Regions from separate parts of the Leucobacter sp. Psy1 genome, predicted to be linked through region 1. Evidence: riboswitches for the same ligand, from Rfam matches in the RefSeq annotation. Region 1 holds a riboswitch; each other region holds the start of a gene.
What was found. Region 1 has a riboswitch for thiamine pyrophosphate ahead of K8P10_RS06730 (TenA family protein). Riboswitches for the same ligand answer to the same signal wherever they lie in the genome.

Region 1 (4,787 bases):
CCCGCAGATACTCCCCGCCCCGTCGCTCGTCGCGAGTTCGGGCTGGGCGCACCGGTCGGCGATCTTCGAGCACGCCGTGGCCACGCTCGGCGTCACCGCCGTGGGCTTCGGCATCTCACTGGTGTGCGCGTGGGCGATCGCGATCGCCATCGACTGGTCGTCGCTGCTCCGCCGTGGCGTCATCCCGCTGCTGGTCGCCTCGCAGACGATCCCGATCGTCGCGATCGCCCCGCTCATGATCATCTGGTTCGGCTTCGGACTGCTGCCGAAGGTGATCGTGGTGGCGCTCGTCACGTTCTTCCCGATCGCGATCGGACTCGTCGAGGGGTTCGCCCGCACCGACCGCGAGGCTTCGGCGCTGCTGCGCAGCATGGGTGCCGGGCGGATCCGCGAGTTCTTGCTCGTACGACTGCCGTCCGCACTGCCGTCGTTCTTCACTGCGCTCCGCATCGGCATCACCTATGCCGTGGTCGGTGCGATCTTCGCGGAGTACGTCGGCGCCCAGCACGGGCTCGGCATCTACATGAGCGTCCAGAAGAACGCGTTCCGCACCGACCTCGTGCTCGCCGCGGTCGGGGTGACCGCGGCGCTCAGCATCGCCCTGTACCTCTCGACGATCATCGTCGAACGTCTCGTCATCCCCTGGCACATCACCGAGCGGAGAGCCGCGCATGAGCACTGAACCGCAACCGAGCACAGAACCGCACCCGGGCCTCGAGCTCGGAGGGATCTCGCGCGAGTTTCCGCTGCCCGGCGGATCATCTCGGCAGGTCCTCGATGAGGTGTCGTTCTCAGTGGCTCCCGGTGAGTTCGTCTCCGTCATCGGGCCCTCGGGCTGCGGCAAGAGCACCCTCTTCTCCCTCATCGCGGGTCTCGATTCGCCCTCAGCGGGCACCCTCCGAATCGACGGTGCAGATGCTGTCGGCCGCCGTGATCATGCGGCGTACATGCCGCAGCAGGATCTGCTCTTCCCCTGGCGCACCGTACTCGGCAACGCGGCGCTCGGGCTCGAGGTCCAGGGCGTGCCGCGTCGGCTGGCGCGGGCCCGTGCGCGCGAGTGGTTCCCGCGATTCGGCCTGGCCGGGTTCGAGGATGCGCTCCCCCACGAGCTCTCAGGTGGCATGCGTCAGCGCGCGGCGCTGCTCCGCACCGTCGTCCAGGAGCGTCGCACCCTCCTGCTCGACGAACCGTTCGGAGCCCTCGACGCACTGACGAAACGCGAGCTGCAGGCGTGGCTCCAAGAGGTCTGGCTCGAACACGACTGGACCGCGCTGCTCATCACGCACGACGTCCGGGAGGCGATCCTGCTCTCGGATCGGGTCGTCGTCCTCTCCCCGCGACCCGCGAGGGTGCTGGCGGAGGTCGACGTCGCATTGCCACGCCCGCGCGGAGTGGAGGTCCTCTCCGACCCCGAGTTCATCGGGCTGGAGCGAACGCTGCTGGAAGCCCTCGGAGTGGATTCAGCGCGCTGAGTCGAGCGCCTGCTGCCAGAAGTCGGCCTCGAGCCGGGTCGCGGTGCGGAAGATCCGGACCAGCGCATCGAATCGCTCCCTCGAGACCGTCTCGCCGCCGAGAGCATCGAGTCTCCCGACAGCGAGCTCAGCTGCGCCTTGGAATTCGGCGCCGGCGTACTCGCCGATCCACTCGGCGTAGGGATGATCCGCGGTGGCACGACGTGCGGGATCGAGTGCGGTACCGATCTCCGCGTAGCCGATCGCGCAGGGAGCGAGCGCGACGTGCAGATCGAGCAGGTCGCCGGCCATGCCGGTGTCGAGCACGTAGCGGGTGTAGGCGACCGTCGCCTGCTTCTCGGAGGCGCGATCGAGCTCTTCCTCGGAGATCCCCCACCTCGCCGTGAGCCGGCGGTGCAGGTCGGTTTCGTGCAGGATCGCCTCCAGCGCGCCGCTCGCGTCGCGGATGTCGGAGAGACTGCGGCTCTTGTACGCGGCGAGTGCGTTCGCTCGCGCGAACTGCACCAGGAACAGGTAGTCCTGCACCAGGTAGTCCTGGAACGCGCCGAGCGGCACCGTGCCGGACTCGATCCCCCGCACAAACTCGTGCTCGGTGTACGCCTGCCACTCCGCACCGATCGCAGCTTTCAGATCTGAGAAGAGACTCATCCCTGCTCTCCCATCACCGGGTGGGTATAACTCGCATGGAAGAAGTCGAGTTCGATGGCGACAGCTCGTGCAAAGAAGTTCTCGGCGATGGCGCGCTGGGCGGGCCCGACCCGGTCAAGCTCGGCCCGGAGGAACCCGACGAGATCGTGGAACTCCGGGTAGTCGTGCAGCGTGATCCAGTCCGCGTGCACGAAGCTTTCCGGCAGCGGTTTCGGTGCTCTTGTCGCCCAGTCGAGGTAGAGCCACTCGGCGACGAGCAGCACCGCCAGGATCGCCGCGTACTCCCGCGTCGCGGCGGCCTCCCGGAACAGCGCCGTGAACGCCGCCGTCGGTTCGGTGTCGGGAATGCGTGAGCGCTGCGCCTCGGTGACGCCGAGCGCCTCGAATGCGCGTAGGAAGTAGGTGTTCTCATCCCCCGCGACCTCGCCGATGAAGCGGGAGAACCTCAGTCGCGGTCCCAGCGCGTCTGCGGTCGAGACCGCGGAGCCGAGCAGCACGAGAAAGCTGTCGAGGAACCGGTAGTCCTGCACCAGGTACCCGGCCATCACCGCGTCGTCGACGCTTCCGTCGTACAGCTCCCGGACGAACCGATGCGTCACCGCCTGATCCCAGGTCTCCCGATTCTGCAGGCGCAACTGTTCAGTAAAACTGTGGTTCATGGACATTCCTCCGCGAGTACGAACTCGATCAGGTTCCCGGGTGTGATCTCAGCCCGCTTCGGGCACCCCGTGTCTTCGCCCCCACCCTAGCGCGTCTCTCGAACTGCTGCTCATCGGTTGCGCGCTCCTGTTCACGCGGTCGGTACGCTCGAGGCGTAGCGACCAGCCGCTTCGGTCATACCCGCCAGCACCCGGCGAAGTGGTCATCGACCATACCCGCCGACTGCATGAGCGCGTACATCGTCGTCGGGCCGACGAAGCGGAAACCGAGCTTCCTGAGCTCCTTGCTCAGGGCAGTGGACTCCGGCGTCACCGCGGGCACGTCGGCCATTGCGACCGGGCGAACCCGGTCAGCTCCGGAGCGCACCGGCGCAAACGACCACATCAGCTCGTCGAGCTCTCCGTCCGCCATATCCCGCACCAGCGCCGCATTGGCGATCGTCGCCTCGATCTTCGCGCGGTTTCGGATGATGCCGGCGTCGCTGAGCAACCGCTCGACGTCGTCCTCACCGAACGCGGCGACGCGCGCCGGGTCGAAGCCCGCGAACACCTCGCGGAACCGCGCACGCTTCCGCAGGAACGTGATTCACGACAGACCGGCCTGGAACCCCTCGAGCGCCATCTTCTCGAACAGTGCCCGATCCCCGCGCAGAGGGACGCCCCACTCCTCGTCGTGGTAGCGACGGTACTCCACGTCGTCACCGACCCAAGCGCAGCGAGAGATGCCATCGGGACCGGCCAGGATCGCAGTCACCCGGACGGGGTAGCAAGAGCCGGGCCTCAACGTGCGATCGGTAGCGCGCAGCACTGTCCAGTTCAGATCGAAATGGGCACGCCGATATTCATGAGGCCCTCCCGACCCGATACGACGACCGCGTCGAGGTCGTGAATCACCGGGGCGTGCTCCGCAGCGCGGTGATAGGTCTCCGCCGACCAGTTCGTCAGGCCGAGCATGCGCAGGTTCGCCACCCGCAGTTCTCCGACGATGTCGGCCGTCCCGCGAATCGGGCCCGTGAGCGACTCGCCGAAGCGCTCGGATTACTGACCGACGAGGTCGCCGTACCGCGGGTGCTGCTCGGTCGCCCGCCGCACCACTTCACGGAGCGGAACGCCCCGATCCGCCATAGCGTTCAACGCGGCGAAGTCGGACGCCTCCGCGAACTCGTGCCACTCCCGCTCATCGAGACGGTCGGCCAACGGACGGTGCGGATCCCACCCGACGAGCACGTTCCCTAGGTCGAACACGACGGCGCCCACGGAGGTCCCGGTTGATACTGGCATGTCGCCCACGGTACGCACCGGATCTCCAAGACTCACTCAGTTGATAGTCTCGGAAGCCGACGTACGGAGCCCACTATGCCTCAAGATCTTCCACTTTCCGGGAGGACCGCTCTCGTCACCGGCGTCTCACGTCGACGCGGGATCGGATTCGCCGTAGCAACGAAGCTCGCGACGCTCGGCGCGAGCGTCTTCATCCACCACTATCGCCCGCATGACGAGCGGCTCCCCTGGGGTGGCGACGATCTCGACGAAGTGCGATCGGGTGTGCGCGCTGCACTCACGGGCGATGCGACGACGGGAGATATCGACGCAGACCTCACCGACGCCTCGAAGGTCCCGGCGGTACTCGACGCGGCCTTCTCCCTGACGGGGGATCTCGACATCGTGGTCTGCAATCACGCTCGGAGCGGCGACGACGGGAGCATCCTCGACATGACACCGGAGCGGCTGGACGCGTTCTGGGACACCAACACGCGCTCGACCCTCCTGCTCACCGCTGAGTTCGCGCGACGGAAGTCCGGCGCCGCTCAAGCGGCTCCGCTGCGACCCGGCGACCCCGTGCCGTTCCACGGACCGTTCACAAGCCCCGTAGGTCGCGTCTTCTGGATGACGTCAGGACAGATCGACGAGGCTATGCCGGGCGAGGTTGCCTACGCGACCAGCAAAGCGGCGCTCGCGGGCGTGACAAAGACCGTCGCCGCCGAGCTGATGCGTCTCGGCATCGTGC
Region 2 (4,787 bases), 270 kb from region 1:
GCTCGTCGGGTATCCCATCATCAAGCTCAGCCCGAACCGGGGCGTCGTCGACGTGGTCCGCGCGCTCGAGCAGGTCATCATCGACGTCTCCGCCGAGTTCGGGGTCACCGGGTACCGGGTCGCCGGTCGCACCGGGGTGTGGGCTCAGGCGGGAGCCGCCGAGGCGAAGTACGCGCAGATCGGTCTCCGTGCACGGGCGCACGTCATTACCCACGGTTTCGCCCTGAACTGCAGCAACTCGCTCGAACCGTTCGGCGGTTTCGTACCGTGCGGCATCACCGACGCCGGCGCGGCCACGCTGAGCACCCTCGCGGGAACGGCGATCACCCCTGCGGATGTGGTGCCGGTCATCACTCCGCGTCTGGTCGCCGCACTCGAGGAGCTCGCCGCATGAGCGCGCGCAACATCGGCGCCCCTCTCTCCGAGGTGCTCGCCGAGCAGACTAGAGCCGAAAAGGCGCTGAAGGTCGCGCCGCGTGAACCCGAACTGGTCGTCGCGACCGGAGGATGCGGAGGCGGGCAACCCCCCGCCGCTTCCGCCCCCTCGCCTGACCAGGAGGGACGACCCACCGCGAACGGGCGTACACTCCTGCGCATCGAGGCCAGAAACGCCGAGACTCCCATCGAGCGCAAGCCCGAGTGGATCAAGACGCGAGCCAAAACCGGTCCTGAGTACACCGACGTGCGAGGTCTCGTGCAGCGCGAGGGTCTCCACACGGTCTGCCAGGAGGCAGGATGCCCGAACATCTACGAGTGCTGGGAGGACCGCGAGGCGACATTCCTCATCGGCGGGTCGATCTGCACGCGGCGCTGCGACTTCTGCCAGATCACCTCGGGCAAACCGCTCCCCCTCGACACCGACGAGCCGCGTCGCGTCGCCGAGTCGGTGCGCACCATGGGCCTGCGCTACGCGACGATCACGGGCGTGACGCGAGATGATCTGCCGGATACCGGAGCCTGGTTGTACGCCGAGACCATCCGCCAGATTCACGAGTTGAACCCGGGCTCCGGGGTCGAGGTACTCGCGGACGACCTGGGTGGGCGTCCGTCCGATTTGCAGCAGGTATTCGACGCGAAGCCCGAAGTGTTCGCGCACAACCTCGAGACCGTTCCCCGCCTCTTCCGCAGCATCCGCCCTGGGTTCCGGTATCAGCGGTCGCTCGACGTCATCCGGCAGGCACGTGAGGCGGGGATGATCACGAAGTCGAACCTGATTCTCGGCATGGGCGAGGAGCGCGCGGAGGTGCACGACACGATGCAGGAACTGTTCGATTCCGGGTGCGACATCCTCACGCTCACCCAGTACCTGCGCCCGTCGAAACTGCACCGACCAGTGCATCGCTGGGTCCGCCCAGAGGAATTCGTCGAGCTCAAGGCCGATGCGGACGCGATCGGTTTCGCCGGAGTGCTCGCCGGGCCGCTCGTCCGCTCGTCGTATCGTGCGGGTCGGCTCTGGGCGCAGACGATGGCGGTTCAGAACCGTCCTGTTCCCGAGAACCTGCAGCACCTCGCCGACAAGGCGGCTGACGCGTTCCCGCAGGCGGTCTGAGACCTGCGTGCGTCGTGGGGCGGGGCTCATCCGTAGCGCCCCGCCCCACGACGCGTTAGGGTGGGTGGCAGTACCCCACGGGTGCCCGAGGCATCGGGCTGAGATCGCGCTTCGGCCGCGCGGGACCGTCGAACCTGATCTGGTCAGCACCAGCGGAGGAAGCGAGTCCCAGCATGATCCCCGATTTCCGTTGCCACGTGGTCACCGGCGGCGATGACCATCGTCGTACCGTCGAGGTGGCCCGCGCCGCAGCCGCGGGAGGTGCCGGCGTGGTGCAGGTCCGCTCGAAACCGATCTCCGCCCGCGCGCTCACCGAGCTCACGACGCACGTGGCCGAGGCGGTCGCCGCAGTTGCATCCGGTACGAGAGTGCTGGTCGACGACCGCGTCGATGTCGCGGCGGCGCTGGCGCTGCGCGGCGTTCCGGTACACGGGGTGCACATCGGGCAGGACGATGTGACGGTGCGCGACGCTCGCGCGCTCCTCGGCAGCTCGGCGATCATCGGCGTGACGACGGGCACGTGGGACCTCGTCCACGCCATCCACGACGTTGCCGACCTCGTGGACTACATCGGTGCCGGCCCGTTCCGCCCGACCCCGACGAAGGACTCGGGACGCCCGCCGCTCGGGCTCGCCGGTTACCCGTCGCTGGTGGCCGAATCCCCGGTCCCGGTGATCGCCATCGGAGATGTCACCGCTGAGGACGCTGCCGATCTCGCGCGCACCGGCGTCACCGGAGTCGCGATCTCGCGGGAGTTCATGGGGGCACGCGATCCGGAGGGACTGGCCAGGTCGGTGATCCGCGGGTTCGAGTCCGGACGATGAGCGGCATCGGCACGACGGATCGCGCCATCGTGATCGGCGGAGGCATTGTCGGCCTCGTGGCGTGCTTCGAACTCTCAGAGCTCGGCATTCCCGTCTCGCTCATCGATCCCGCTCCGGCGTCGGGTGCGACGCACCACGCGGGCGGCATGCTCGCGCCGATCGCCGAGGTGCAGTACCGGCAGGAGGCCCTCTTCCCGCTGATGCTGCGCTCGGCTGCCCTCTCCGCCGACGTCGTGCAGCGAGTCGGGGCGGCGACACCGCTACCGACCGGATACCGCGACGACGGGACGCTCGTGGTCGCGGCGGATCGCGCGGATGCCGACCATCTCCGGAGACTCGCCGACTACCAGCGCGCGCACGGGATGACGGTGGATCGCCTGACCGTGCGCGAGGCACGTCGTCTGGAGGGCGCCCTCGCACCCGGCCTCGCCGCCGCAGTCTCGATCGCAGGAGACCATCAGCTCGCACCGCGACGCTTCGCCGCCGCGCTCATCGACGCCCTCGAACGCCGCGGGACCGAGTTCATTCGCGAGCGGGCCGTCAGCCTCGACGGCGGCGACCCCTGCCGGTCGATCCGTTGCGAGTCGGGGGCCATCGATGCCTCTGGGGCGACCGTCGTGCTCGCGAATGGGATGGGTGCCGCCGACGTGACTGGGTGGTACCGCGGCGCGCACCCGCTCCGCCTCAGGCCGGTCGCCGGAGACATCATGACGCTGCGGGTCCCCGAGCGACTGCGTCCACTCACGACCCGGGTGATCCGCGCGTTCGTCGAGGATCGGCCGGTGTACCTCATCCCCCGCGACGACCGCACCGTCGTTCTCGGGGCGACCAGCCGCGAGGACGACGGGCGGCTCCCCCGAGCGGGTTCGCTTTACGACCTGCTTCGCGACGGGATTCGCGTGGTCCCCGGACTCGAGGAGTGCGAACTGCTCGAGGCGACGGTCGGTGTCCGTCCGGGTACTCCCGACGACCTGCCGTACCTCGGCCGAGCGGGGTCGAACCTCGTCGTCTCGACCGGCTATTTCAGGCACGGTGTCCTCCTGGCCGCGCTCGGCGGACGCGTGGTGTCCGACGCGGTATCCGGATCCGGCACCGTCGCCGACCTCGATATCTCGGCCTGCGACCCCTGGAGGCACGCCGAGCGCTCGGCGCCCTCCGGCACCCAGCAGGCTCCCGACCCCCACCAGCACGACTCGAGAGGAACCGACGCATGCACTACACCGTGAACGGCGATCCGCACGAAGCCGAGGCGATCAGCATCGCCGAGCTCGTCGCCGGCCTGACCTCGGCGACCCAGGGCGTCGCTGTCGCTCTGAACGGCGACGTGGTGCCGCGGTCCGCCTGGGATCGCGCACTGTCCGACGGCGACGCCGTCGACGTGCTCACCGCGGTGCAGGGCGGGTGACGGCGTGCTGACCATCGCCGACCGCACCTTCGACTCACGGCTCGTCATGGGCACGGGAGGGGCGACGTCGCACGCGCTGCTGGAGGAAGCCCTCGTCGCGAGCCGCACCGAACTCACGACGGTCTCCATGCGGCGCCACAGCGGCGACTCCGAGGCACAGGGAGAGTCGGTGTTCGCGCTGCTGGAGCGACTCGGGATCGCCCCGCTCCCCAACACCGCAGGGTGCCGCACCGCCCGCGACGCCGTCATTACGGCGAAGCTCGCCCGAGAAGCCCTCGGCACCGACTGGGTGAAGGTCGAGGTCATCGCCGACGAGCGCACTCTGCTCCCCGACACCGCGGAGCTCCTCGATGCCTGCGAGCTGCTCGTCGCGGAGGGGTTCACGGTGCTCGCCTACACGTCCGATGACCCCGTGGTCGCCGCGCGACTCGAGGACTCGGGTGTGGCGGCCGTCATGCCGCTCGGCTCCCCCATCGGCACTGGCCTCGGGATCCTGAACCCGCACAACATCGAGCTGATCTGCAATCGCGCCACGGTGCCCGTGCTGCTCGACGCCGGCGTCGGCACCGCCTCGGACGCCGCGCTCGCGATGGAGCTCGGATGCTCCGGCGTGCTGCTGGCGAGCGCCGTCAACCGGTGCCAGGACCCCGTGGTGATGGCGCAGGCGATGCGTCACGCCGTCGAGGCCGGCGCTCTCGCCCGGCAGGCCGGCCGCATCCCGAAACGGGAGCACGCCGTCGCGTCGTCCACCTTCGATGGTCTCGCGAGCTGGGCGGAGCAGGTCCTGTGACCCGCCCGCCCGCAGCGCTGGACGAACGGGAGCTCAGACGCATCGCCAGGCAACTCGCCCTCCCCGGGTTCGGGCTGCCCCAGCAGGAACGACTCGCCGAAGCCCACGTGCTCGTCATCGGCGCGGGAGGGCTCGGCTGCCCGGCCATGCAGTCGCTGGCGGCCGTCGGCGTCGGGCGCATCACCGTGATCGACGACGACGACGTGGATCTCAGCAACAT
Region 3 (4,787 bases), 1.6 Mb from region 1:
GGGCCCAGGCCTGGCAGCAGGCGTCGCGGCCCGCCGAGACCGTGCGGCTGCTGACGATCGATCCGCACTCGCCGAACGAGTTCCGCTGCAACCAGATCGTGCGGAACCTCGACGCGTTCCACGAGACCTACGGCACGCAGCCGGGTGACGCCCTCTGGATGGACCCTGACGAGCGCGTCTCGATCTGGTAGACGACGCGCCGAACTCACCCGCAGGGTTACGCGGTGCGCGGTACGACCGTGAACCGCCGGTTCTCGAGGCTCGGGTTGGTCTTCCGCACGTCGGCGATGCGCTGAGGATCGATCCTGGCGCTCGCGACCGTCATCGCGCGCTCACCGGCAGCGGCGACCGTCACGCCCATCGGGTCGACGATCATGCTCTGCCCGGAGCAGCGCGGTGCGGTCTGCCCGCAGGCCGCGACATATACCGTGTTCTCGATCGCGCGGGCGCGCACGAGCGTGTCCCACTGCTGCTCCTTGAGCGGCCCGGCCATCCACGCGGCAGGGAGGACGATCACGTCGGCCCCCTGGTCGACGAGCCAGCGGCTCATCTCGGGGAAGCGCAGGTCGTAGCAGGTGGCAGCGCCGATACGGACCCCCTCCACATCGAAGACGAGCGGTGACTCGATGTTCGCCGGGATCACGGTGTCGGACTCGCGGAACCCGAACGCGTCGTACAGGTGGATCTTTCGGTACACGCCCGTGAGCTCGCCGGTCTTCGACAGGGCCACGAGGGTGTTGGACACTCGATCGTCGTCCGGGTCGGACTCGTTGATGCCCACGACAACAGCGATGCCGTGCTCGCGCGCCGAGTCGCGCAGCGCCGTGACGAACGGCCCATCGAGCGGCTCGGAGTGGTTCTGATCCGGCTGCGTCTTCTCGAAGTCGGCGTACATCGAGTACTCGGGCAGCACCACGAGGTGGCTCGTCGCAGCAGCTCGGGCGATGAGCTCCTGGCAGGATGCGAGGTTCTCCTCCACATCGGTCCCTGCGGCGAACTGGGCGACGGAGATGGTGGGGTCGGTCATGTCGAGGGTTCCTCTCGATCGACGGGGGTCGTGCAGGTCTCTCCCGATTATCCCGGGATGAGCGGAAAGTCGCACACCCCTACCGTGCGGGGAGCAGGCGTGATTGATCTGGTGTGACGTCCGAGGGCCCCGCGGCGATCCCCACCTGCCCGAAGAAGTCGTGCTCCCACCTGGCGGATGCGAGGAACGCCTGCCACATGCGCCCCCGAAGAGCCGGCCGGGCCTCTGACGCGAGCGTCGTCACGAGTGCGATGGCGGACTCGGTGTCCGCGGCGAAGGCCTGGTCGTCGTAGGTGGCGATCCACTCGGCGTAGGGGTGTTCGGGGTCGCGCGCGAACGCCCCGAGCTCGCCGCGGAAGAGCCGGGTGCCGATGTCGCTGTACATCCAGAAGCAGGGGAGCGCTGCCGCCGCGGCGACGGCGTACCCGTCCTCGCAGGATGCCACGAGGTGATTCGTGTACCCCGTCGTGATTGCGGATGCGGCTCCGATCGGAGCCCCGCCGAGACGGTCCCGGTGCAGTTCGAGCTCACCGATGAGGGCCCCCTGCGCCGCGTGTAGCCAGAATCGCTGCGCGGCGGGATCCGGAGCGAGGGTCGAGAGCCGCGCGAGCACCCGGGCGTATTCGCCGAGATAGATGGAGTCCTGCGCGACGTACTCCAGGAACGCGCTGCGCGGGAGGGTGCCCGCAGCCAGCCGGGTGATGAATGGCAGGGCGTCGGTCGTTGCACGAATGTCGGCGATGGCGTTCCACCACTCGGAGCGGATGTCGTCCGCGGTTCCCGCCGCCCCGTCGACGTCGCCGCGCCTCCAGAGACCGGCGAAGTGGTGAAGCGGACCGCTGCCGCGCCCGACGTCGAGGGTGTCCGATGCAGCGAGGCTCTCACGGAGCCAGATGCGAGCCTCCCCGATGGCCGCCGCCCAGTCGTCACCGCGGGCGATCCGAGTTGCGACGGCGGAGGAGAGGGAGCAGCCGGTGCCGTGGGAGTTGCGGGTGCGGATCCGCGTTCCCTCGAACGCCACGACCTCGCCCGCGGGGTCGACCAGTGCATCGGGCGACGCCGATCCTGCGAGATGACCGCCCTTCGCGAGCACCCGGACTCCGTGCAGAGCGGCGACGGCACCGGCCTGCTCCAGCATGGCGTCCCAGGACTCGGCGACGGGGCCGCCGGCGATGACCGCGAGTTCGGGGAGGTTCGGGGTGATGAGGTCGGCGAGAGGGAGGATTCGCTGGAGCGCGTCCTCCGCTTCGGTGCCGAGCAAGCGATCGCCGCTGGCCGCCACCATGACCGGGTCGATGACGACGACCGGCGGGCGGGTGCGCTCCAGCCAGTCGGCGACTGCTGTGATCACCTCGGGAGTACCGAGCATGCCGACCTTCACCGCGTCGATGCGCACGTCATCGGAGACCGCGTCGAGCTGCGCCGTCAGAAATGCGACGGGAGGAACATGCACCTCCCGCACCCCGCAGGTGTTCTGGGCGACGAGGGCGGTCACCGCCGCCATCCCGTAGCCGCCGTTCGCGGCGATGGCCTTCAGATCGGCCTGGATTCCGGCCCCGCCAGTCGGGTCGGTCCCGGCAATCGAGAGCACATTGACAACATCGACGTATGGTTCGCTCACTGCGACATCCCTCCGCTCGTCTCAACGAGATCAGGTTCGACGGGTGTGATCTCAGCCGCTGGTGCGGCACCCCGTGTCGTTGAGGGCGAGTCTAGCGCAGAGCGTTGGCCGCTGTCTCGGGGCTCGCGTCGGCGGCGCCACCGTGCTCGGTGCAGCGCTCGTCCCGGTGCTCAGGGCAGGCGACGAATCGGGCCCGGCAGGAGGGATCGGCGCAGTTCACGAGGGTGTTCGATCCGGATCCGCAGACCGCGCACCGCCCGACCACTTCGGCGGGGTCCCCCTCTTCGCCCCCGAAGTCGACGGTCTCGCGGCCGTCGAACACGGCGAGCGACCCGTGCCACAGCCCCTCGTTGCCGAACGCTTCGCCGTAGCGGACGATGCCGCCGTCCAGCTGGTACACCTCGGTGAAGCCGCGCTCGACCATCGCGGCGGAGAGGATCTCGCAGCGGATACCCCCGGTGCAGTAGGTGACGACCGGACGCCCTTTCAAATCGTCGAACGCACCGCTGTCGATCTCCTCGATGAACCCGTGCGTGCTGCTGACGGCGGGAACGACCGCGTTCTCGAAACGACCAACGGCGGCTTCGTACGCGTTGCGTCCGTCGAAGAACACGACGTCGTCACCCCGCTGCGCGACGAGGTCGTTCACCGCCTGCGGGCTGAGGTGCGTGCCGCCGCCCACCACGCCGTTCGCGTCCACCCGGGTTTCATCGGCGAGACCGAACGCCACCAACTCATCGCGCACCTTCACGCTGAGTCGAGGGAAGTCCCGCGAGCGGCGCCAGGGGGCGCGTCGGTCGACGCCGTGGAGCGGCTCAGCGGTGTCGTCGGCGAACCCGGTGCCGTCGCTCCACTTGAACTCGATCCCCGAGAAGGGGCCGTACTCGCGGGTGCGTCTTGCGTAGAGCTTGCACGCGTCGAGCTCGCCGCCTACGGTGCCATTGATGCCGTGGGGCGAGATGATGATGCGGCCCCGGAGCCCCAGCGACTCGCAGAGCTCACGCTGCCACAGCCGCACCGCCTCCGGGTCTGCCACCGGTGCGAACACGTAGTACAGCAGGATCTTCGACTCGCTCACCCGTCAATGGTATTCGCCCTGCCTCGGCACTTGCTCCGGCTCCCCGGCCGTGACGTCGACGGGTCAGTCGCCGACGGGTCAGGCGTCACTCAGCGCGTTCGCCGTGTGCTCGGAGGCGTTCGCGATGCGCTGCTGCTGCTCGGGGGTCCGGGCGAGCGGGGGCACCACTTCGTGTTCAGCGGTGACGATGACGACGTCGTGGTCGACGTGGTTGACCATCGCGTGGACGGCATCGATGAAGTCGCCGCTCTTGATGGCGTCGAGAATGAGGGCGTGATCCCGCTCCATTTCGGTGCCCGTGGCGACGTTCGCGAGCCGACCTCGGTGCTCGGGGGCGCGCAGCTGATCGTTGATGCCCGAGTAGAGAGAGGCGAGGAGTCGGTTCTTGGCCGCGTCGAAGATGAGACGGTGGAATCGGCTGCTGAACGCCGTGTCGGCGTCCTCGTTCACGAGTCCGAGCACCGGGCACCGGGTGCAGCCGAGCTCGGTGGCCGCCGCCTGCTCGAGTGCGGCGATGTCTTCATCGGTGCGGTGGAGTGCGGCCTGCTGTGCTGCCTCGACCTCGAGAGCTCGCCGGTAGCTCAGGATCTCCTCGAGCGTGAAGTCGGCGAGGTACTCGTTGAGCAGGGTGCTCGTCGGTGCGGACGAGCGCACGAACGTGCCGCGGCCCGGGAGCGTCTCGAGCATGCCGATGCTCGCGAGCGATCGCACGGCCTCGCGCACCGTCGAGCGGCCGACTCCGGTCTGCTCGGCCAGCTCGGGTTCGATCGGGATGCGCTCACCGACCGCCCACTCGCCCGTCGTGATCTTCCGTCGGAGGAACGCCAGAGTGGCGCGTGCCCGCTCAGATCCCGTGGTGATGGCCATCAACGCCTCCCGCTGCTCGTCGCCGAACCCCCAGTATAGGTCGCGCTCCCGACACTGCTCCTGGGGTTGCAGTATCGCGCTCAGGAAAGCAGGTGCGTCACAATGGCGGAATGTGCAGTCAGTCGAGCAGGGGTTGGTTCGTGGCATCCCGATGGTGGCATAGCGCGATCGCGGCCGTCATCCTGGCTGCCCTG
Region 4 (4,787 bases), 190 kb from region 1:
CGTCCTCGTGATGCTGCTCCTCTGCATCGGCATCTGGAAAGACCTCAGTCGGGACCCCCTCGTGCTGCAGGGGCGCGTGGCGCGTGAACTGCTGGAGCAGTCCGTGGCGGAGGGCGTCGATCGTCACGATAGCGGCCACTTCAGCCTGGTCACCACCGAGATCACGGTCATCACCAGTGAGGCTGCGCAGCGGGATGCCGATGAGAAGGCGAAAGGCAAGCGGCAGGAGGACCCCGAGGATCCACCACCAGTATCCGGCACCTGAGGTATAGCTGCTGCGGGGTGCTCGTCTCTCGGCGCGGAGCCGGGTACCCCGCAGGTCCAGGCGATACACTTCCAGGCGATGAGAGCCACACTGACGGCCGTGATCGCGGCGATCGAGGCGGGAGCCGTCGCACTCGCCGGGTTCGTACTCATCGGGGTGCCGGCGATCCTCATGTGGGTGATCACCTTCGGACTGGACGCGACGCCGGCAGAGCTGATCGGCGGCATCGTCTCGGTGTGGTTCCTGGCGCACGGCGTGCCGCTCGAGGTGTCGGTGACCGCCGAGGCCGCGCTGGGTCTCGGCCTCCCCGGCGAGGCGTTCGCCTTCCCGGTGTCCCTCGCACCGCTCGGGATCTCACTCGTGACCGTTCTCCTCGCGATGCGCGCAGGCTGGAGATTCGCGTCCCGCGGCGGATCGGGTGCGGCCGGCGTCATCGGCGGCGGCATCGGTTTCGCGGCCGTCGGATTCGCCTGCCTCCCGCTCGTCGCCCGGGCTCTCCCCGAACCCGAGTGGCGCGCGCCGCTGACGCTCGGACTCATCTACGCCATCAGCATGCTTTCCGCCTTCGTCGTGCGCGCCGGCCTCACGGACCAGCGATGGTTCTCGCGCGCGGTCAGGCGTCTGCAACTGACGGTGAACCGCGTGTCGCCGATCCTCGCCTCAACACTCCCGGTCAGAACCCAGGAGGTGCTGCGGCTCGCACTCGGCGCGCTGGCAGGTCTCGCAGCGCTCGCCGCAGCCGGCTTCACGATCTCGCTCGTCATCGGCTACGTCGACATCACCGCCCTCTCCCAGAATCTGCAGCTCGACCCGCTCGGAGCGATCGTGCTGTTCGTCGTGCAGCTGGCGTTCCTCCCCGTGGCGCTGATCTGGTCGCTGTCGTGGTTCGTCGGAACGGGGTTCGCGGTCGGCATCGGCACGTCAGTCTCGCCGTTCGACGCCCTTGTCGGCCCGATCCCCGCCCTGCCGCTCATGGGGGCGATTCCGCCGAGCTGGGGCAGCTTCGCACCCGTCGCGCCCGCGATCGTCGTCATCGTCGGCCTCGCGCTCGGGGTGGCCGCCGCCCGCCGGACCACGCTGCGCGGCGCGGGCTGGGGCGCCGCGGTCGTCGTTCCCGTGCTCGCCGCGGCCCTCACCGGGCTCGCCGTCGTGCTCCTCGCCGTGCTCGCGAGCGGTGCGATGGGACCGGACCGGCTCGCGCAGGCTGGGCCGGACCCGTGGGTGACCGGAGGGATCGCCGCTGCCGAGATCGGGGCCGGGATGCTCCTCGGCGTCGTCGCCGGCCGCGCAGACGCCGCTCGCATCGGGACCGTCGTCGAGCTGGTGCGCGGCGGGGAGCGTCGGGCGCTTACCTCCCGGAACGCGGATACCGACGCGGAGACGCAGCCCTGGAGTTCAGACGCACTCGCCGCGGCCATCACCGACGACGCCGACGGGCCGCTCGCGAACGCGGATCGCGCTCCGGGCGTGCGAGCACGCTGGGCAGGTGCGCGTGAGCGGCTCACCGGATTCCTCGGGTTCGGCGGCGCTACAGCCGGCACCGGCGCAGCGCAAGCCGACGCCCTGCCGGAGCTGCCGCCGGTGGACGAGGAACCCGGGACACCCGATCATGCGCCAGACGGTCCTGGACACGCAGCTGTCGACGCGGACGAACGTGAACCAGATGAGTTCGAGACCGCGGAGGTGACGACCGAAGAGGTCGAGCCGGAAGCGGTCGAGTCAGAAGGGGTCGAGCCGGAAGCGGTCGAGTCAGAAGCAGTCGAGGCCGATGAAACTCGTACCGACCACTCCGAGACCGACGAGCCCGCATCCGACGAGCCTGCGCCTGATGCGACTGCTCCGGATGAGCCTGACCTCCCGGAGCGTCTGGACGACGTCACTGAGGACGAGTTGCGGGTGAGCGACTCGGAGGCCGAAGCGATTCTCGCCGCGTTCTCCTGGGACGGTGCCGTCACCGATTGGGAGGAGGCGCCGCGCGACCGCCTCGACGGAGCCGCTCCTCGTGAGGACTCCGGAACCCCTGCGGACCCCGACGCTCAGGAGACCGCACAGGTCGACGGATTCACGGACTGGGACTCGCCGGACGACGCACCTCGGCCCGAGGCCGGCACTGGACGACGCATGTGGCGGTGGCCGGGGCGCAAGCGGTAGACTGACGGGGCAATCCACGGGAGTCCGGACGCGCCGGGCTGAGAGGGAGCTCGCGAGCTTCGACCGTTCAACCTGATCTGGTTCATACCAGCGGAGGAAGGAAGCCTCGATGATGCCCATGCGCACCGCCGTGCCGCGCCGACGCGCCGCACTCACCACGACCGCCGCTCTCACCGGAGCCGCCGCGCTGCTCCTCGCCGGATGCTCGGCCGATGCCGGCTCCGACGCCGACGCTGGCGGCACTGTCACGCTGATCGTGCACGACTCATTCCCGAACGAGGCATTCGCCGAGGCGGCCAGCGCGGCCACCGGATACGACGTCGAGGTGGTCGGGTCGGGCGACGGGGGAGAACTCGCGAACCAGCTCGTGCTGACACAGGGCGCCCCGCTCGGCGACGCGTTCTTCGGCGTCGACCAGATCTTCGCGTCGCGAGTCGTGGACGCCGATGTCGCAGAGGACTACGTGCCGGAGGGGCTGCCAGAAGACGCTGCCGCGCTGGCGGTTGACGGGTCGGACGCGCTCGTGCCGATCGACCGGGGCGCAACCTGCTTCAACATCGACCCGGTCTGGTTCGCTGACCAGGGGATCGCGGCCCCCGAGACCTACGAGGATCTGCTGAAGCCCGAGTACCGCGAACTCACGGTGATCCTCGATCCCGCAGCGTCGTCGACCGGGGCTTCGTTCCTCGTGGGCACGGTCGCCTACTTCGGCGCCGACGCGTACGCAGACTACTGGAGCGATCTCGTGGAGAACGGCGCCCGGGTCGAGCAGGGGTGGAGCGACGCCTACTACGGCCAGTTCACGCAGGGAGGCGAAGGCGGCACCCGCCCGATCGTGCTCTCCTACAGCTCGTCTCCCGCGGCGACGATCGCCGACGACGGGTCTTCCACGAGCGCGGCACTGCTCGACACCTGCTCGAGTCAGGTCGAGTACGCCGGCGTCCTCGAAGGGGCGGAGAACCCCGAGGGTGCCAGGGCGGTCGTCGACTACCTGCTGTCGGGCGAGTTCCAGGACACGATCGCCGAGACGATGTACATGTACCCGGTCGATCCCGAGGCCTCCGTGCCCGAGGAGTGGGAGCAGTTCGCCCCCTTGCCCGAGGAGCCCCACGACCTGCCGAGCGACGAGATCGCCGCGGGGCTCACGGACTGGCAGAAGGCCGTCGCCGACGCGGTCGCCGGCGCCGCGGCCGGGTGATGCGCGGGCGGCTCGCCTGGGGGATCGCCGCCGCGCTGCCGCTCGTCTTCCTCGCGCTCTTCTTCCTCTGGCCGGTCGCGGCGCTCGTCGCGACCGGGTTCACGAGCGACGGCGCATTCGATGCGAGCGGGGTTCCCGCCGTGTTCTCGGACCCGCGCACCTGGCAGGTGATCGGTCATACCGTCACCCAGGCAGGGCTCGCAACGGTGCTCTCGCTCGCGCTCGGCATTCCGGCCGCCTTCGTGCTGTACCGACTGGACTTCCGGGGGCGTGTGGCGCTGCGCGGCCTCCTCACGGTGCCGTTCGTGCTGCCCACCGTCGTGGTGGGCGTCGCCTTCACCTCGCTCTTCGGTGCGGGAGGACCGCTCTCGTGGACCGGGCTCGAGCGATCACTCCCCGTCATCGTCGCGGCGCTCGCGTTCTTCAACGTGACCGTCGTCATGCGGACGGTCGGAGGGTTCTGGTCCCAGCTCGACTCGCGGACGGCACAGGCCGCGAGCATGCTCGGTGCCGGCCCGGTTCGCGTGTTCTGGACGATCACGGTGCCGGCGCTCGCGCCGGCGATCGCGTCGGCTGCCGCCCTCGTCTTCCTGTTCTGTTCCACATCGTTCGGCATCGTGCTCGTGCTCGGCGGGCGGCGGTTCGCGAACATCGAGACGGAGATCTACCAGCTCACCGTCCAGTTCCTCGACCTGCGCTCCGCCGCCGTGCTGTCACTCGCCCAGCTCGCGATCGTGATCCTCACGCTGGTCGTCTCGTCGCGACTCCGCAGGAAGCGCGAGCGCGCCGTGGCGATGCGGAGCGAGCGGGAAGAGGGTGTCAAGCCGGGCAGACGGCATCTGCCGGTGATCCTGATCTTCGCCGCGACAGTTCTGCTGCTCCACGGGCTCCCGATCATCACCCTGGTCGCGCGCTCGTTCCAAGCCTCGGGCGGCGGGTTCTCGGTGCAGAACTATGTGAACCTCGTCGACCCGCCTCCCGAATCCCCGATCATCGGCTCGGTCCTCCAGGCGGCGTGCCGCTCGATCGGGATCGCGCTCATCGCGACCGCGATCGCCGTCATCCTCGGTGCGCTCGTCGCCCTCGTGCTGTCGCGGCGCCCCCGCTCCCGCGCTCTGCGTCGGAGCATCGGCGCGTTCGACGCGCTCATCATGCTGCCGCTCGGCGTCTCGG

Region 2: it holds a riboswitch for thiamine pyrophosphate, as region 1 does, so the genes downstream of both, K8P10_RS05525 (thiamine phosphate synthase) here and K8P10_RS06730 (TenA family protein) in region 1, are expected to answer to the same signal.
Region 3: it holds a riboswitch for thiamine pyrophosphate, as region 1 does, so the genes downstream of both, K8P10_RS14410 (bifunctional hydroxymethylpyrimidine kinase/phosphomethylpyrimidine kinase) here and K8P10_RS06730 (TenA family protein) in region 1, are expected to answer to the same signal.
Region 4: it holds a riboswitch for thiamine pyrophosphate, as region 1 does, so the genes downstream of both, K8P10_RS05905 (thiamine ABC transporter substrate binding subunit) here and K8P10_RS06730 (TenA family protein) in region 1, are expected to answer to the same signal.

What each region holds. Positions count from the first base shown of each region.
Region 1 covers NZ_CP083692.1:1,431,061-1,435,847, reverse strand. The annotation lists gene K8P10_RS06745 (ABC transporter permease) at 1-682, shown strand, start outside; gene K8P10_RS06740 (ABC transporter ATP-binding protein) at 672-1,472, shown strand; gene tenA (thiaminase II) at 1,461-2,120, opposite strand; gene K8P10_RS06730 (TenA family protein) at 2,117-2,779, opposite strand; TPP riboswitch at 2,768-2,859, opposite strand; partial or broken gene K8P10_RS06725 (DNA-3-methyladenine glycosylase I) at 2,955-3,533, opposite strand; gene K8P10_RS06720 (hypothetical protein) at 3,596-3,748, opposite strand; gene K8P10_RS06715 (hypothetical protein) at 3,818-4,060, opposite strand; gene K8P10_RS06710 (SDR family oxidoreductase) at 4,136-4,787, shown strand, end outside.
Region 2 covers NZ_CP083692.1:1,163,417-1,168,203, reverse strand. The annotation lists gene lipB (lipoyl(octanoyl) transferase LipB) at 1-394, shown strand, start outside; gene lipA (lipoyl synthase) at 391-1,548, shown strand; TPP riboswitch at 1,616-1,727, shown strand; gene K8P10_RS05525 (thiamine phosphate synthase) at 1,722-2,372, shown strand; gene thiO (glycine oxidase ThiO) at 2,369-3,598, shown strand; gene thiS (sulfur carrier protein ThiS) at 3,583-3,777, shown strand; gene K8P10_RS05510 (thiazole synthase) at 3,782-4,567, shown strand; gene K8P10_RS05505 (ThiF family adenylyltransferase) at 4,564-4,787, shown strand, end outside.
Region 3 covers NZ_CP083692.1:3,032,051-3,036,837, reverse strand. The annotation lists gene K8P10_RS14420 (M13 family metallopeptidase) at 1-191, shown strand, start outside; gene K8P10_RS14415 (carbon-nitrogen hydrolase family protein) at 218-1,027, opposite strand; gene K8P10_RS14410 (bifunctional hydroxymethylpyrimidine kinase/phosphomethylpyrimidine kinase) at 1,107-2,648, opposite strand; TPP riboswitch at 2,639-2,732, opposite strand; gene K8P10_RS14405 (rhodanese-related sulfurtransferase) at 2,740-3,726, opposite strand; gene K8P10_RS14400 (FadR/GntR family transcriptional regulator) at 3,805-4,593, opposite strand; gene K8P10_RS14395 (Pr6Pr family membrane protein) at 4,734-4,787, shown strand, end outside.
Region 4 covers NZ_CP083692.1:1,244,932-1,249,718, forward strand. The annotation lists gene K8P10_RS05895 (BCCT family transporter) at 1-265, shown strand, start outside; gene K8P10_RS05900 (DUF6350 family protein) at 344-2,416, shown strand; TPP riboswitch at 2,423-2,532, shown strand; gene K8P10_RS05905 (thiamine ABC transporter substrate binding subunit) at 2,526-3,614, shown strand; gene K8P10_RS05910 (iron ABC transporter permease) at 3,614-4,787, shown strand, end outside.